Regions from separate parts of the Micromonospora sp. NPDC002296 genome, predicted to be linked through region 3. Evidence: riboswitches for the same ligand, from Rfam matches in the RefSeq annotation. Region 3 holds a riboswitch; each other region holds the start of a gene.
The links. A riboswitch is a leader RNA that binds a small molecule or an ion and turns the genes downstream of it on or off. The one in region 3 is predicted to bind S-adenosylmethionine.
Positions count from the first base shown of each region.

Region 1: another riboswitch for S-adenosylmethionine. It lies ahead of thrC (threonine synthase); the one in region 3 lies ahead of ABT023_RS22550 (aminotransferase class V-fold PLP-dependent enzyme).
Region 2: another riboswitch for S-adenosylmethionine. It lies ahead of ABT023_RS28280 (ABC transporter substrate-binding protein); the one in region 3 lies ahead of ABT023_RS22550 (aminotransferase class V-fold PLP-dependent enzyme).

Region 1 is NZ_JBEOWQ010000003.1:269,104-274,968, reverse strand. It holds gene paaN (phenylacetic acid degradation protein PaaN) at 1-1,083, opposite strand, end outside; gene ABT023_RS04485 (GNAT family N-acetyltransferase) at 1,204-2,223, opposite strand; gene thrC (threonine synthase) at 2,598-3,884, opposite strand; SAM riboswitch class I at 3,897-4,030, opposite strand; gene ABT023_RS04475 (Rv0361 family membrane protein) at 4,229-4,684, shown strand; gene ABT023_RS04470 (hypothetical protein) at 4,805-5,515, shown strand; gene ABT023_RS04465 (DoxX family protein) at 5,531-5,865, opposite strand, start outside.
Region 2 is NZ_JBEOWQ010000084.1:2,247-8,111, forward strand. It holds gene ABT023_RS28270 (amino acid ABC transporter ATP-binding protein) at 87-836, opposite strand; gene ABT023_RS28275 (amino acid ABC transporter permease) at 833-1,639, opposite strand; gene ABT023_RS28280 (ABC transporter substrate-binding protein) at 1,720-2,604, opposite strand; SAM riboswitch class IV at 2,858-2,969, opposite strand; gene ABT023_RS28285 (peptidoglycan recognition protein family protein) at 3,332-4,465, opposite strand; gene ABT023_RS28290 (protein kinase domain-containing protein) at 4,809-5,865, shown strand, end outside.
Region 3 is NZ_JBEOWQ010000034.1:50,708-56,572, forward strand. It holds gene ABT023_RS22530 (AI-2E family transporter) at 1-830, opposite strand, end outside; gene ABT023_RS22535 (GroES family chaperonin) at 972-1,319, shown strand; gene ABT023_RS22540 (hypothetical protein) at 1,457-1,624, shown strand; gene ABT023_RS22545 (PrsW family intramembrane metalloprotease) at 1,679-3,172, opposite strand; SAM riboswitch class IV at 3,197-3,316, shown strand; gene ABT023_RS22550 (aminotransferase class V-fold PLP-dependent enzyme) at 3,364-4,635, shown strand; gene ABT023_RS22555 (FUSC family protein) at 4,643-5,865, opposite strand, start outside.

The DNA.
Region 1 (5,865 bases), on a different contig from region 3:
GTCGGTGGCGATGCCGCCCGACGGGATCAGGATGTTCTGCGAGGTGGTGCACATCTGGCCGCTGTAGAGGGTCAACGTGAAGCCCAGGTTGCGGCACATCCCGGCGAAGTCGTCGGTGGAGTCGATCACCACCGTGTTCAGGCCGGCCTTCTCGGTGTAGACCGCCGCCTGCCGGGCGTTGGCCTCCAGCCAGTCGCCGTACTCGGTGGAGCCGGTGAAGTCGACGATCTTCACGGCCGGATGCAGGGCGAGCGTCGAGGCGAGCTTCTCGCCGGGGGCCTCGGGGGCGAGCAGCACCAGGTTCGGGTCGAAGCCGGCCTCGGCGAGCACCTCCCGGGCGTAGCGCACGGTGATGGCCAGCGGCAGCACCGCGCGCGGGTGCGGCTTGACCACCACCGGGTTGCCGGTGACCAGCGAGGCGAACAGCCCCGGGTACGAGTTCCAGGTCGGGAAGGTGTTGCAGCCGATGACGAGGGCCACCCCGCGCGGCACCACGTGGAACGTCTTGGTCATCCGCAGCGGGTCGCCCTTGCCGGCGGGCTTCTCCCAGCCGGCCGTCCCCGGGAGCCGGGTCATCTCCGCGTACGCGTAGGCGATCGCCTCCAGCGCCCGGTCCAGCGCGTGCGTCCCGCCGGCCTGGAAGGCCATCACGAACGCCTGTCCGCTGGTGAACTGCACCGCGTTGGCCAGCTCGAAGACGTGCTTGTGCAGCCGGTCGAGGATCTCCAGGCAGACCCCCGCCCGGGCCTGCGGGCCGGCGTCGCGCCAGGCCGGCAGCGCGGCGGAGGCGGCGGCGACAAGCTCGTCGGCGCCGGCGTGCGGATAACTGACGTTCAGCTCCAGCCCGAACGGGCTCGCCTCGGTGGCCACCCGGTCGCCGGCACCCGGCTGGTCGAGCGGGAAGTCGCCGTTCAGGTACGCCTCGAAGGCCGCCTTGCCGTCGGCGGCGGCGGTCTCGCCGTACACCCGGGGGCTGGGTGATTCCGGGTAGGCGGACCAGTGCCCACGCTCCGCGATCGCGGTCAGCGCACGGTTGAGGGTGTCGGCGTGCCTGTCGTGCAGGGGATGCGGGGTCTCCGTCATGCCCGCCATCATGCCCCAGCCGCGAACCGGACAGTAGGGGCCGACGACCGCCGCCGGCGTGCCGGACGCCGCCCCGGCCGGCGCGGGGCCGGGCAGCCGGGCGCCGCGACGGCGGGCCGGTCAGAGGGTGAGCTGCCAGTCGGTCCAGGCGTCGACGGGGCGGAAGCCGAGCCGCTCGTTGATGGCGATCATGTGCCCGTTGGCCACCGCGTTGAAGGTGTCCACGAAGCGCAGCTCCAGCTCGTGGGCGAGGGCGTACCGCAGGTTCTCCACCTTCGCCAGCAGCCCGAGCCGGTGCCCCCGGTGCGCCGGGTCGACGATGGTGATCTGCTGGAACGCGTGCCACGACGCGCTGGGGCCGACGTCGAGCAGCGTCCAGGCGACCAGCCGGCCGGACGCCACGTGCACCGCCCCGTGGTGGTAGCGGCGGCGGCCCCGGGCGTCGAGCGCCCGTTCCATGCCCCGCATCCGCTCGACGTCGATCCGCTCCGGCTCCCAGTCCAGGTCCCCCAGCGGGGCGTCGGTCATCAGCCGGCCTTCGAGGTGGGCCACGTCGGCGACGTACTCCTCGGGGGCGGGCCCCCGCCAGCGGACGGTGCGGTAGCCGGCGGCGCGGGGCCGGGCTTCGGCGAGCAGGGCGTCGAGCGCGGCCGGGTCGAGCCGGGCGGCGTCGAGCCGGCGGCGGACCTCGGCGAGCGCCGGTCGCCCGCCCACCGCGGCGGCGAACGCTCCGCCGGCCCCGTCGCGTCCCGGCCCGTCGGGCAGGGCCGAGACGGCGATCCCGACCATCCGCTTGCGCCCCCGCTCGCGCAGCACCCGCAGGCCGTGCTCGTGCAGTGCCCGGCCGACCCCGTGCCGGCGGCGCGCGGGGTCGACGAACAGGTACATGGCGGCGTTGTCGGTGTTGTCGAGCTGCGGCAGGTCCAGGGCGAGGTAGCCGGCCGGCACGCCGTCGCGGTGGGCGAGCGCCCAGACCGGCACGCAGCCTGGCATCGGGTGGCGGAGCGCGGCCTCGAGCCGTCGCCGGCACAGCGGCGGGAAGTCGGGGACGTCCGCCGCGTCGGCCGCCGCCCTGATCCGGTACGCCGCGTCGACCGCGCTCTGGTCGGCCGGGTCGATCGGCGTGATGGTGATGCCCATGGGCTGAGGGTGACCCGGCAAAGACGATCGGGCCAGCGAATTAATCGCCGGCCCGATCGGACGTGGTCGGGAGGGACGATCGCACAACGCCTTCGGCGTTGGGTCGCAAGAACTGAAAGTCTTCGGCGAAACGCCCTCCCGCACGGAGCATCTTGCGCCGTCCGGTTCGTGCCGTCAAGTCCTCGCCGGCGGGTTTCTCTCACCCAGGGCAAAAAGTCGGTTACTCGGTGGATCCGCCCTATCCCTCGTCCGGGCGATCCACCCATCCACCGGACGGTCGGGGCGGCGGGCAGGGCCGGCGGTGACGGCATACGGCGCGCTTCCGGGCCGGGGCAGGGAAGGGCCGCATGCCGCACCAGGGCCGGTCGAGCAGGTCAGCCGAGCAGGCCGGCGTCCCGGGCGGCCCGCAGCGAGGGCTTGATCCGGTGGGTCGGGCCGACCTGGCCGGCGACGGCGTCGATGGTCTTCAGGCCTTCGCCGGTGTTGAACACCACAGTCTCCGCCGTCGGGTCGAGCCGGCCGGACTCGACCAGCTTGCGCAGCACGGCCACGGTCACCCCGCCGGCCGTCTCGGCGAACACCCCGGTCGTCCGGGCCAGCAGCCGGATGCCGTCGCGGATCTCGTCGTCGTCGGCGTACTCCATCCAGCCGTCGGTGCGCCGGACCGCCTCCAGGGCGTACAGGCCGGCGGCCGGATCGCCGATGTTGAGCGACTTGGCGATGCCGGTCGGCCGGACCGGGGTGATGATGTCGGTGTCGGCGTGCAGGGCGGCGGCGATCGGGTTGCAGCCGGCGGACTGGGCGCCGAAGACCTTCCAGCCACCGACCGGGGCCTCGACGAGGCCGATCTCGACCAGCTCGCTGAACGCCTTGTCGATCTTGGTAAGCAGCTCGCCGCTGGCCATCGGGATGACCACCTGGGCCGGGATGCGCCAGCCGAGCTGCTCGGCCACCTCGTACCCGAGGGTCTTGGAGCCCTCGGCGTAGTACGGGCGGACGTTGACGTTGACGAACGCCGTGTCCTCGAACTCGTCGGTCTCCACCAGCTCGCCGCAGAGCCGGTTCACGTCGTCGTAGGAGCCGTCGATGGCGACCAGTTCGCCCCCGTAGACGGCGGTGGTGACCACCTTGCCCGCCTCCAGGTCGCTGGGGATGAACACGACCGAGGGGACCCCGGCGCGGGCCGCGTGGGCGGCGACCGAGTTGGCCAGGTTGCCGGTCGAGGCGCAGGCGAACCGGGTGAAACCGAGCGCCCGGGCGGCGGTGAGGGCCACCGAGACCACCCGGTCCTTGAAGGAGTGGGTGGGGTTCGCGCTGTCGTCCTTGACCCAGAGCGGGGCGGTGATGCCCAGCTCGGCGGCGAGGTTGGGCGCGGCGACCAGCGGGGTCAGCCCCGGGTCGACGGTGACCCGGGTGGCGGGGTCCTGGCCGGCCGGGAGGAGGGCGGCGTACCGCCAGATGTTCTGCGGTCCGGCCTCGATCTGCTCGCGGGTCACCCGGGCCAGGGCGGCGGCGTCGTAGTCGACCTCCAGGGGGCCGAAACACTCGTAACAGGCGTGCTGCGCGGCGAGCGGGTAGCGCGCGGTGCAGGCCCGGCAGACCAGGGCGCGGGCGGGGCTGGCGGTGGTGTCGATGCCGGAGGCGGCGAGGGTCGACGTCATGTCGAGGAGGTCCTCTCATCTTTCCCCGCATCGCACCCTGCGGCGGGGACGGAATTGGCACCTGTCCGCACCGCTCGTCGTCGAGCGCGCGCGGGTGGTTGCCGGGGCTTCGTCGGGCCGTATCCCTCTGCCCCTCTGGATGAGGTATTCAGTTGTGCGCCCGAGTCTACGGCGGATCGCCGGCTCCGCCACTGAAGGTTCCAGCGTGTGGGCCGCTTCGGGGCATTGAATTGATCACACCGTCACCGTGGGAATCGGCATCAACACCATCCGCGACGTTGGCCTTGATCAATTCCAAGGGGGGACCCGCATGGGGGCTGGCCTGGGGTTTCTACGCTCACCGCGTGACGTACCCCCCGACACCCGGTTTCCCCGGGCCGCCCCAGAAGTCCCGCGGGCTCAGCCGGACGACCCGCACCGTGATCATCGTGGTCGCCGTGGTGGCACTGCTCTGCTGCGCCGGCGCGATCGGCGGCGGCCTCTGGCTGTTCCGCACCGTGCAGGGCACCATCACCCCGGCACGGGACGCCGCGACCGCCTACCTGGACGACACGAAGGCGGGCGACTACCCGGCCGCGTACGCCCGGCTCTGCGAGCGACTGCGCAGCCGGCAGACCGAGGCGCAGTTCACCCGGGCCCGGCAGGCCGAGCCGCCCCTGGACGAGTACCGCGTCACCAACACCCAGGTACACACCAGCAACGGCGACACCAGCGCCGAGGTGACCGTCAGGATCGCGAACCGGAACAGGGTCATCAGCCTGGTCAAGGAGGGTGGCGACTGGCGGGTCTGCGGGGGCTGACCGGGTGGCCCCCGCCGGCCGGGCCCCTGCGTCGACGGGGCCGGCCGGGGCCTTGATCGCCCGGGTGGCGCGGGGCCGCTACGGTGCGGGAAGCCCACCCCCCGAGAGAGGAACTGGCCGATGCGCCGGACCCTGCCCAGCCTCGCGATCCTCGCCCTGGCCTGCCTGTTGACCGCGGGTTGCGACCCCGGGGGGTCGACCTCCTCGGCGGGTACGACCACCGCCCCGGCCGCCGACGACCCGGCCGACCCGGCGGAGGACGGCCCGGAGCAGGCCCCGGCGACGACGGGCCCCGCCGCACCGCCGGAGCCGACCGTCGCCGGCACCACCGCCGCGCCGCCGCTGCCCGCTCCGAAGAAGGTGCCCGCCCTGACCTGCAAGCAGCTCGCCGGCGCCCACGTCGGCAGCACCAAGGTCCCCTACCAGGGATACGCCGACTACCTCCCGCTGGCCGAGGGCGTCTGGTCCGGCGAGGACGGCGACACGGTCACCCTCCAGAAGCCCTGCGGGATCGGCGACCTCGACGGCGACGGCGCGGCGGACGCGGTCGGCGCGGTCGCCCTCAAGAGCGGGGGCAGCGGCACCTTCTACACCCTCGTCGTGTGGCGCAACGCCGACGGTGAGCCGGTCTACCAGAGCCTGGCCGAACTGGACGACCGGACCCCGGTCGTCTCGATCACCGTGTCGGGCGGCCGGGCGAAGGTCGTCTGGCTGACCCGCTCCGCCGAGCGCAGCATGGCCGAGCTGGACATCCGGCGCACCTCGCACTACCAGCTCTCCGGCAGCACGTTCACCGAGGTCAGCCACACCGACGAGCCGTACAAACCGTAGCGGCGGGGGGACGACTCAAGCCGGCACTGACCGCTTGCCGGGCACCGGGGCCGCGACGGCGGGCTCCCGACGGCGGCGGAGCAGGCTGTCCAACGCCCAAGTGCCGGGGCCGAGCACCGCGACGAGCGCGAACGACCAGCAGAACAGCGCCGCCAGCTCGCCGCCGTTGCGCAGCGGGAGCAGCCCGTCGGGCTGGTGCACCACGAAGTAGGCGTACGCCATCGAGCCCGAGGCGACCAGCGCGGCGGGCCGGGTGAACAGCCCGGCCAGCACCAGCACGCCGCAGGCTGCCTGGATCAGCGCCGCCCACCAGCCCGGCCACTCGCCGAACGGGACGGCCTGGCCGGTGC
Region 2 (5,865 bases), on a different contig from region 3:
TTCGGAAAGCTCTAGCCCGACATTCGCCGGTCATGCGCCGACAGCGGGGCCGAAAGTTTCGGAACCTGGCCGGCGGGGCGGCCCGGTCAGAGCACCTGGGACAGGAAGCGGCGCAACCGGGGATGCTCGGGACGCTCGAAGATCGCCGCCGGCTCGCCGGCCTCCAGCACCACCCCGCCGTCCATGAACGCCACGGTGTCGGCGACCTCGCGGGCGAAGCCCATCTCGTGGGTCACCACCACCATGGTCATGCCGCCCGCCGACAGCTCCGCCATGATGCCCAGCACCCCCTTGACCAGCTCCGGGTCCAGGGCCGAGGTCGCCTCGTCGAAGAGCATCACCTGTGGCTGCAACGCCAGCGCCCGGGCGATCGCCACCCGCTGCTGCTGCCCGCCGGACAGGTGCGCCGGCCGGGCGTCGGCCCGGCCGGCCAGCCCGACCCGCTCCAGCTGGGCGCGGGCCACCTGCGCGGCCTCGTCCTCGCCGAGCCGTTTGAGCCGGCGCAGCGCCAGGGTGATGTTGCGCAGGACCGTCATGTGCGGGAAGAGGTTGAACTGCTGGAACACCATGCCGATCCGCTGGCGCAGCGCGTCCGGGTCGTCGGCCAGCACGCTGCGCCCGTCCAGCAGCACGTCCCCGCGGTCCGGCTCGATGAGCCGGTTGATCGTGCGCAGCAGGGTGGACTTGCCCGACCCGGACGGCCCGATTACGCAGGCCGTGCCGCCCCGGCCGACGTCCAGGCTCGCGCCGCGCAGCACCCGGTTGGCGCCGAAGGCGAGGTGCACGTCCCGCACGCTCAGGCTCACCGGGGTCGTCGTGCCGGTCGTGGTGCTCATCGCTCGTCCTTCCCCGTGCTCGCGCGGGCGGCGGCGTCGCCGGGCAGCGCGTTCTGCCCGGCGAGCGCCAGTGCGCTGTCGTCCTCGGCCGCCGTGGCGGGCCGGCCCTGCCGCAGCCGCCGGTCGATCCAGTTCACCGCGTGGGTCAGCGGCACGGTCAGCGTCAGGTAGAGCAGGCCCGCCAGCAGCAGCGCCGACTCGTTGCCGGTGGTCGCCGCGTGGTCCTGCCCGATGCGGAACAGCTCCCGCTGGCTGGCCACCAGGCCGAGGAAGTAGACCAGGCTGGAGTCCTTGATCAGGGCGATGAGCTGGTTCACCCAGGCCGGCAGCACCCGACGGACCCCCTGCGGGATGATCACCAGCCGCATCGCCTCGCCCCAGGAGAACCCCAGCGCCCGGGCCCCCTCCAGCTGGGCGGCCTCCACGCTCTGGATGCCGGCCCGGAAGATCTCCCCGATGTACGCCGACGCGATCAGCGACAGCGCCAGGATGCCCAGCGGGTACGGGTTCGGCCCCCACACCTGCATGCCCAGCGGCGCCAGGCCGACGCCGATGAGCAGGATCGTCGCCGCTGCCGGCAGGCCGCGGAAGACGTCCGTGTACACCCGCGCCGGCCAGCGCAACCACCGGGTACGCGAGATGCCCGCGACCGCCAGCAGCATGCCCAGCAGCGAGCCGAGCAGGGCGGCCGAGATCGCCAGGATCAGCGTGTTGGGCAGCCCGACGGTCAGCATCTCGGGCAACGCCGCACGCATGGAGTCCCAGTCGAAGAAGGTCTCCCACAGGGTGCTCAGTGGATCCATCAGTCGTCTTCCCGTCCGCCCCGCTCGCTGGTCATCGGTACCGTCGGCCCGGCGTCACCCGTGCCGTCACGCCCGCGTGCTCAGGACGACGCCGACGGCGCGGCCGATCCGGACGGGGCCGCTGATGCGCCCGGCACCGGCACCGAGCCGCTGCCCGGCTTGAAGTCCGCCGGAATCGGCCGGCCCGGGTAGTACTGCTCCTGCAACCGGCTCCACGTGCCGTCGGCGATGACCTCGTCGAGGCCCTTGTCCAGCGCCGCGCGCAGCGCGTCGTTGCCCTTGGCCACCGCGTACGCGGTCGGCGTGGAACTGAGCTGCTTCGCGGCCACCGTGATCTTCCCGCCGCTGTCGGCGGCGGACTTGTCGCCGATCTCGGCCGGGGCGATCCAGGCATCGGCGGTGCCGGCCTTGAGCTGGTTGAGCGCTCCGTTGTAGTCCGGCACCCGCACCGGGTCCAGCTTCTGGCCGGTGGCGTAGTCGTCCTGCACGGTGCCCTGCACGACCACCACCCGCTTGCCGGCGAGCTGGTCGAAGCCGGTGATCGGGGATCCGGCCGGGACGTCCAGCCCGAAGTAGCCGAAGTCGTAGCCGTTGCCGAAGTCGACGGTCTTCTTCCGCGCCTCGGTGATGGTGATCGAGGAGCTGCCCACGTCGAACTTGCGGTTGTTGACCTGCGACAGCAGCGCGGAGAAGTCGGTTCCGACGAACTCCACCCGCAGGCCGATCTTGTCCGCGACCGCGGTGAGCAGGTCGTTGTCGAAGCCGGTGAACTTTCCGTCCTTCAGGTACACGTTCGGCGGCGCGTCGGTGAGGGTGCCGGCCCGCAGCACGCCGGGCTGGACCAGGCCGTACGGGTTGTCGGCGGCGGCCGAGGTGTCGTCGCCGCAGGCGGTGAGGGTGGCGGCGCCGACGACGGCCGCGACGCCCAGCGCGGCGAACCTGGTCAGGGCAGGGAGGAATCGCACAGGTGTCTCCTGGGATGAGGGCGGCGCGCGGACGGCACGCCGCCGGACGCGGCACGCCGGTGGGCTGCCGCGGAAGGGGACTGCTACGGAAGAGGAGGCGCTCAGCGCGCCGCGTGACGGCGACAGCCGTCGCTGCACACCCGCATCAGGTCCACGTGCCGACGCCTGATCAGCGCGGGGCGGGATGGTGACGCGGCCGGGGCGCAAGGACGAGCAGACATGGTTCTCCAAGGTCGGTGTTGACCTGGGGACCAGGCCACGCTTGCACCGGGGAAACTCCGGTGCCTGGTCTTCACCCGGGGCACCCCACCGCGGAGGAGGGTTGCCGGCCAGCGAGCCGGGGCTTGACGCTGGCGCTCATGACCTGGTGAGGAGCCTAGCAGCGGCACCGGGCCGGGCGTCCAGTCGTTATGACCACGCTCACCCTGAGTAAGTGCTCCGGCCGGCACGCATCGCCCTCACCCGGGGTTCAGCCTCCGGTGCGGGGCCGGTGCCGAGCGCCGTGAAGACGTGGTCCGGCCGAGATGGCCGCCGCGCTAGCCGGCCTGGCAGCCTGTCCGCGCCGGTTCACGAGCTCGGCATCCCGGCCACAGCCGCTCGCTGGGGGACTGGCGACGGTGGAAAAGACGATCTCACCAGTAACAACCCCGGGCTCCCCAGGGGTGCCCGGGCGTGCGTGGTGGGGCGGACCCACGGCCGGACCCGCCCCACCACGACCGGGAGCCGGTCAGCCCGCCTGGAACGACTGGCGGACCACGCCGCCGACGAGCGCGCACCAGGTGCTGGTGCTGACCTTGCCGTTCGGGTGCAGGCCGTGCAGCCGCTGGAGGTCCTGGACGGCCTTCTTGGTGGCGTGGTCGAACTCGCCGGTCACCGTGACGTCGGCGTAGCCCTTGGAGTTCAGGATGAACTGGACGGCGCTGACCGGGGCGCCGGTGGCGTTCTTGTCCAGTTCGGGTGCGAGGGTCTCCCAGGTCGGCCCGGTGAGGGTGGCGTCGATGTCGACCGGGATGCCGTTGCGGGCCTGCCAGTCCTGCACGGCGACGACGGTCGCGGCGTCGAACGTGTTGTTCACCGGCACGACGTAGCCGTGATGGGTGAGCAGGTACTTCACCACCCGCACGGTCGGGGAGCCGACGAACCGCCACAGGTCCGGCCAGCGGCGGGCCGGCACGTCGCCGATGTCGGTGCCCAGCTCATGGAAGACCCGCCGGCGCAGTTCCGGGAACTGCCGGTAGAACGCGGCTCCCGGGCACGCGGTGGCGCGGAAGTCCCAGTGCCCGAAGATGTCGTGGGCGTGCAGGCCGTACCGGCGGCCGACCGTGGCGCAGAGCTGGACCAGCGAGTCCAGCAGTTCCTGCGGCGGCGTCTCGGTGACGTACGTGCCCTCGTTCTCGATGCCGATGGCCCGGCCGTTCTCCCCGGGGCAGTGCGCCGAGATCACCTGCCGGTCGCCGGCGGCCAGCTGCTCGAGGCTGCCGCGCCGGCCCTCCAGCACGTGCCCGCCCCGGCTGACGGTGAAGTGCTGGCCGGTGTCTGACCAGCCGTTGCCGTCCATGTGCAGGTTCTGGCAGTCCCGGGCCAGCTTCACGGCCTGGTCCCGCGAGTAGTCGGTGACGTTCGGGAACGCCATGTGGTGCACGATGATCTTGTTGGTGGCGATGGCGCTGAGCGGCAGGGAACCGGACGGCGGTCTGGCTCCCCACTCGTCGCAGCTGATGATCCAGTCGACGTCCGATCCGGACTCGGCCTGCGCGGTGGCGGGGAACGCGAGTTCCGTGCCGACGACGGCGACGGCCGCCGCGCCGAGACCGGCCCGCAACAGGGTGCGGCGGTCCAGCTCGGGGTGGTCGAAGTGCATGGCATCTCCTCTGTGGCCGACGACGGCGGGGGTGTAAAGGAGCTTCAGGGGCAACGCGTGAGGTGGAGGATATTTCCAACCGACGCGCAATACCAGAGGTGACCGGCGGGGAGCCGGCGTCCGAACGGGGTGGCCGCCAATCGCCCCCGTTCACCTAGCCTCCTAGGACGCCTTAGGGAGAGTGCCGCCGTCCACAGTCAGCCAACACGCAACGGACGAGACGCCTACGTCCGGTGTGGAGGATGCAGCCGTTGCGCCGATGGCGGACTGGACAGCGCCCGCCACAATGAGCGGCGTCCCTGTGTGCCGGGCGTCAATCCGGAAGAGCCGTGGAGACCGTCCAATGAGTGGGAACAGCTGGCGGGTGTCCGGCTACACCGAGGTACGCGAGCTGGGCGTGGGCGCGTCCGGGCGGGTGGTGCTCGCCACCCACGACGGGTCCGGCACCCCGGTCGCCGTGAAGTACCTCGCCGGCGTCCTCGGCACGGACCCGGCCTTCCGCGACCCCTTCCGAGCCGAGGCCCGGCTGCTGGCCGAGATCGACGATCAGCACGTCTCCCGGCTCTACGAGTACGTCGAGTCGACCGCGGGCGCGGCCATCGTGATGGAGTTGGTCAACGGGGTCTCGCTGCGGCAGATGCTGCGCGCCAACGGGCCCACCGGGCCGGAGGCCGCGCTGCTCGTCCTCAAGGGGTCCCTCGCCGGGCTGGCTGCCGCGCACGCGCGGGGCGTGGTGCACCGTGACTACAAGCCGGAGAACGTGCTGGTCACCGCCGAGGGGGAGAGCAAGCTCGCGGACTTCGGCATCGCCATGCCGGTGGGCCGGGAGTCGGCCACCATGGTGACCGGCACGCCCCGTTACATGGCCCCGGAGCAGTGGACGGGCGCGGCGGCCTCCCCGGCCTGCGACATCTACGCCGCCACGGCAACCTTCTTCGAGTGCCTGACCGGTCATCCCCCGTACGACGGCCGCAGTCTGCTGGCCCTGCGCGAGCAGCACGCGTACGCGCCGGTCCCCACCGACCCGGCCCCGCCGCCGGTGCACGAGCTGCTGCGCTGGGGGATGGCCAAGCTGCCCGCCGAGCGTCCCCAACCGGCGCACGTCTTCCTCGGCATCCTGGAGCAGATCGCCGCCGAGGGGTACGGGGCGCACTGGGAGGAGCGCGGGGTCCGCGAGCTGGCCCGGCGGGCCGCCCTGCTGGCTGCGTTCTTCCCGTTCTCCGACTCCTCGGGCGGCAGCACCAGCCTGGCCAGTACGGTCCTCGTGCCGGACGGCAGCCCGGGCGTGGGTCGGGAGATCCGCACCGGGCGACGGATGCGCACCGGGCGGGCTCGCCCCGCCCTGATCGGCGGCGCCCTGGTCGCGGCCGTGCTGGTCGGTGGCGCCGGCTACCGGTACG
Region 3 (5,865 bases):
AGCAGCCGGACCAGGAAGCGCCAGATCCGGCTGCCGTCGCGCAGGAAGAAGAACGTGGCGAAGAGCACCAGCACGATGCCGGTCAGCACCTCGGCCAGGGTCGCCGCGGTGGAGACGGCCCCGCTGGTGAACTTCTCGGTGTTGTTGTTGATCCAGTCCTGCGCCTCGTCGATGTACCGGGTGAGCTGACTGTCGGACAGGTGCAGCGGGCCGGTCTTGAGCCAGTCCTGGATCTGCCGGACGCCCTCGGACGACTTCTTGCTCAGCTCCGGCACGCCCTTGATGAACTCGTTCACCACCAGCGTCAGCGTGCCGATGACGCCGGCCAGGCCGCCGACCAGCACGACCGCCGTGGCCAGCGAGCGGGGCAGCCGCGCCCGCAGCAGCCAGCCGACGGCCGGCGCGAGCAGCGCCGAGAGCAGCAGCGCGATGGCCAGCGGGATGATCACGATGCTGATGGTGGCGACGATCTTCAGCAGCGCCCAGAACACCACACCGACGACGATCAGCCGCCACGACCAGGCGGCGGCGATCCGCAGGGCGTGCGGCACGTCGGCGTCGTCCCGGCTGGCGGTGGAGTTGTGCATCGCGGCGGGCGGCTCGGCGCCGACCACCGTCGCCGACGGCGGGGCGGCCGGGCCCGGCGAGGTGGGGGACGCCACCCCGACCTCTCCGGGGGAGTCGCCGCCCGTCGTCACGGTGCGGCCCGGCCCGCCGGCCCGGTCGGTCGGGTCGGCGCGGGCCCGCCGCACCGACTCCCGGCCCGACTCGTACGCGCGGCGGAGCCGTCCGCGTACCCGCTCGAAGCGGCTCAAGCGCACCTCCCGCATCAGAATCAGCCTGCCCGGAGGACAGGGGGGACAGGATACGTCCGTCGCCCCAGCCTAGGGCGGTTCCGCCACACATTGCCCCGGCCCGCGTCCGCGTAACCACCGGCGGGACGGCTCGGCCGGACGCGGTACCGTTCCGGCGTGACCGCCGACCAGAACCTCGACTCCGGCCTGCCGATCCGTCTGCTGCACGACCGCGTGCTGGTGAAGGTGGACGGCAGCGAGGGTGAGCGCCGCTCCACCGCCGGCATCGTGATCCCGGCGACCGCCGCCGTGGGTAAACGACTGGCCTGGGCGACCGCCGTGGGCGTGGGGCCGCACGTCCGCTCGATCGTCTCCGGCGACCGGGTGCTCTTCGACCCCGACGACCGCTCCGAGGTCGAGCTGCACGGCCGGGGGTACGTCCTGCTGCGCGAGCGGGACGTGCACGCCGTCGCCGCCGAACGGATCGAGCCGGAGTCGAACGGCTCCACCGGCCTGTACCTGTAACGCCTCCGCCAGGCCCCTCCGCGTTCCTCCCCCGGGTCCGTCCCGGCCTCCGCCGTCGTCCACCCCGGTCGGCGGCGCGTCGTTTGCGGCTGCCGACTACGGGAAGCCAGGCACGTCCAGCGCCCTGGGGAGGGATCGTGCCGGTATTCGTGAAGAAGGTGCTCCTCTGGGGAAGCGTCGCGTTCCTGATCTACTTCGTGGCGTTCCGGCCGGACAGCGCGGCGCAGATGTGCAAGGCGATCGGGGCGGGCCTGGCGGCGATGGCCGTGGGCATCGGTGACTTCCTCACCGGCCTGATGACCTGACCGGCCGACCCGCCCCGTCGCGCGGCGCCCGCCTGACCGGCCGACCCGCCCCCGTCAGGCGGCGCCCGGCGGCCAGGGGGCGGCCGGGCGGGGGCCGTACCAGCCGGGCGGGCCGTAAGGCCCCGGGTGGGCCGGGGGTGGCGGCGGGGCGAGCACCACCGGGATCGGCACCACGGGCTCGTCCGGGGCGTCGACCGGCCGCTGCGACCCGTCGGGGAACCGCAGGTGGTAGCGGTGGCCGTCCCAGCTCCCGACCGGCACCTGCGGATCCCGGCCGACGAAGAAGGACCGGTACGCGGTGATCGCGTCCAGCAGCTCCCGTTCCTCCCACGCGGTCCGTTCCCGGTCGATTGGTCGGCGGTCCAGCCCTCGGTGCATCCCGTCGCGCAGCAGCGCCAGCCGGGTGGCGGAGAACTGGTACCCACGCATCGCCTTGAGCCCCGCGTCGCCGGCCACCCGCTGGGCCCAGGTCCGGGCGGCGTGCCGCCGGCCCAGGCTGCCCAGTGCCGCCACCTCCGGCGGGGTCAGCCACCCGGCCCGCACGTAGTCGGGCAGGGTGCGCTCGGTCAGCCGCCCCTCCCAGCCGCGCAGCCAGACCGCCAACCCGACCATGCCGAAGAAGATCGGCACCATCACCCCGAGGTAGCCGTACAGGGCGACCATCGTCTGCCCGGTGGCCTGGGCCAGCGACGGCAGCAGGTTCCAGGTGCCGTGCAGCATCATCGCCAGCAGCAGGCCCGCGACCGGGGCGAGGAAGCGCACCCGACGGTCGGCGGTCCGGGCGGCGATGCCGAGACCCACGCCGGTCATCGAGGTGAACAGCGGATGGGCGAAACCGAACAGCAGGATCCGGACGATGAAGATCGCGATGACCTGCCGCGCCCCGGTCGCCGGACCGTACTCGTTGACGCCGGAGGCGTAGCCGTAACCGCCCAGGTAGAGGATGTTCTCCACCATGGCGAAGCCGACCGCCGACAGCCCGCAGTAGACCAGGCCGTCGGTGATGCCGGACCATTCCCGGCGGCGGAAGATCAGCAGCAGGATCGGGCCGAGCGCCTTGGTCAGCTCCTCGATGAACGGGGCGACCAGCACCGCGGTCAACGCGTCGGGCAGCCCCCAGTCGGCGAACCGGGCGGCGAAGAACCCGTTCACGGTCAGCGAGGCGGCCGTGGAGACGAACGCACCCCAGACGAAGCAGAAGATCAGGTACTTCAACGGCTCCGGCTCGTACCGGTCCAGCCACAGGAAGCAGGAGACCAGCACCGGCACCGGCAGGATCGCGGCGACCACGCCGATCAGCAGCGCCTCCGGCCCCAGGTTGACGCCGAGCTTGAAGAGCATGTAGACCGCGCACGCCGCGATCAGCAGCACCACCAGGACCACCACCAGGACCCGCCGCCAGCCCAGCCGGCGCACCGGCATCCGGGGGACGGCCCCACCGGGCTGCGAAGGGAGATCGTGCGGGGTCCACGGCGACGCGGCGCCGCCGGGCGGGGTGTCGGCCATTACATCAGCGTAGTCATCCCCCGCCGGCTGTTCCGGCCGCATCGGTCGACCGTTATCCTGTCGTCAGGTCACGAGCGCCAGCGTCAAGCCCCGGCTTGCTGGCCGGCAACCCTCGTCGAGTTCGCGGTGGGGTGCCCCGGGTGATGACCGGGCCCAGCCCTGTCCGGCGCTGGGCAAGCGCGGACCCCGTCCCGGTGCTGTCACCCGGGGTCCCCGGACCCGGAGGTCGTGCCATGACCGTCACCCTCGTACCCTCGCTCACGCCGCCGCCCGCGCGGACCGTGTCGGCGTCGTCACGGCCGCTCGACGTGCTCGGCGTGCCGGGCCAGATCAACCTGGACTACGCCGCCAGCGCGCCGTGCGCGCGGGCCGCGGCCGACGCGGTGGCCGAGCTGCTCCCCTGGTACGCCAGCGTGCACCGCGGTGCCGGCGCGCTGTCGCGGCGCTGCACGCTGGAGTACGAGCGGGCCCGACAGACGGTCGGCGACTTCCTCGGCGCCCGCGCCGGCGACCACGTGGTGTTCACCCGCAACACCACCGACGCGCTGAACCTGCTGGCCCGGATCCTGCCCGCCGGGACCACGGTGGTGACGTTCGCCGGGGAGCACCACGCCAACCTGCTGCCCTGGCCGCGCGGCTCGGTGCGGCTGCCGGTGCCGGCCGACCCCGCCGAGGCGGTCCGGGCGCTGGACGCGGCGCTGACCGAGTTGCGCCGGGGCACCACCGCCCGCCCGCCGGTGCTGGTGGCGGTGACCGGGGCTAGCAACGTGACCGGGGAGCGCTGGCCGGTGGCCGAGCTGGCCCGGGTGGCCCGCCGGCACGGTGCCCGGATCGCGGTGGACGCCGCCCAGCTCGCCCCACACGCCCCGGTAGACGTGGCCGCGCTGGACGTGGACTACCTGGCCGTCTCCGGGCACAAGCTGTACGCGCCGTTCGGCGCGGGGGTGCTGCTCGGCCGGGGCGACTGGCTGGACGCGGCCCCGCCGTACCTGGCCGGTGGGGGCGCCACGAGTCACGTCGGCGCCGCCACCCACGATGTGCGCTGGGCCACCGGCCCGGCCCGGCACGAGGCCGGCACCCCCAACCTGCTCGGCGCGGTCGCGCTCGCCTCGGTGTGCGCGGCGCTGGCCGGGGCGGACCGGGCCGCGCTGCACGCCCGCGAGCAGACGCTGCTGGCCCGGCTGCGGGCCGGCCTGGCCGCCCTGCCGCACGTGGTGGAGCTGCGCACCTTCGGCCCGGACTCGCCCCGGGTGGGCATCGCCTCGTTCGTGCTGGCCGGCCGGGACTCGGCCGAGGTCGCGGCGGAGCTGGCCATTCGGTACGACATCGGGGTCCGCGACGGGTTGTTCTGCGCCCATCCGCTGGCCCGTCGGCTGCTCACCGAGGCCGCCGGGCGCAGTGGGCACCGGGACCTGCCGCCGACCGCCCTGCGGGCCAGCATCGGCCTGGGCAGCACGCCGGAGCACGTCGAGAGTTTGCTCACCGCCCTCGCCGAGCTGGGCTGAGCGCGCCTCAGCCCAGCGGCGGGGCTGTGGGCGGCTTCGGGGCGGGGACACTCTCGGCCGGGCCGACGTTCGGTTTCTCCTGCTCGCCGAAGGACACCCGGATCAGCCGGTTGGCATCCTCCTGGTCGATGCCGGAGGCGACCAGCAGGTCGCTGGCGGTGGTACGCACCTGCGCGATCACCACGCTGCCGGAGAACCCGACCCCCTGCGCGTACGCCCGGCCGGCCTCACTGACCGCGCGCAGGGACCGTTCCCGGGCCTTCTCCGGTTCCGCCCCGATCGCGAACTCGTGGCGGAGCAGGCGGACCGACTCGGCGAGGTGGGCCACCGCGTCCGGCATCGGCTCCGGCACCGGCTCCCCGTCCTCGATCATCGTCACGGAACGCCGGATCAGAGTCCCGGTGTTGCGCATCGCGCGGTCGATGGGGTCGGCCGCCTCGGCGTAGTGGGTCAGCTCGCTGCGCCGGTGCCAACGGGCCGGGGAGAGGATGCTGGTCTCCTTCGCGCCCTCGATCGCCTCGATGAGGGTGCTCAGCTCCTCCTTGTTCTCGCGGAGCCGTTCCAGGGCCTTCTGGGCGCTGTCCCGGTCCCGCCCGCGCAACGCCTCGGCGGTGGCGTCGAGCTGGCCGGCGAGCAGGTCCAGCGCGGGCCGGGCGGCCCGGTTGATCACCCGCAGCGGGTTCAGCGGCAGCAGGACCGCCGTCACCACCAGCGCGATCCCGCCACCGATCAAAGCATCGATGAAGCGCGGTATCTCCAGGTCCTGGGTGGACGGGCTGAGCGTGACGATCAGCACGGCGGTGGCGGCGGCCTGGATGACGACCGACACGCTCCCGCCGAAGAAGAGGGTCAGCACGATGGACGCCGTCACCACCAGCCCGAGCTGCCAGCCCCCGGTGCCGACGAGGTAGATCAGCAGGTCGCCGAGGAACACCCCGACCGCCACCCCGACGATCAGCTCGACGGTCCGGCGCAGCCGCTGGCCGACCGACGCGGCCAGGGCGCCGACCGCCGAGATCGGCGCGAAGACCGGCTGCGGGTTCCCCAGCAGGTGGTGGGAGATGGCCCAGGCCAGCGCGGCGGCCAGCCCGGCCTGCACGGCCAGGCCCATCGCCATCCGGACCCGGTGCAGCCGATCGTGCAGGGTGGCTCTGCTGCGACGTCGAAGCTCCTCCATCGCCGCCGAGATCCGCGCCGAGTCGATGTCGGCCACGCCGTCGTGCAGGCCGG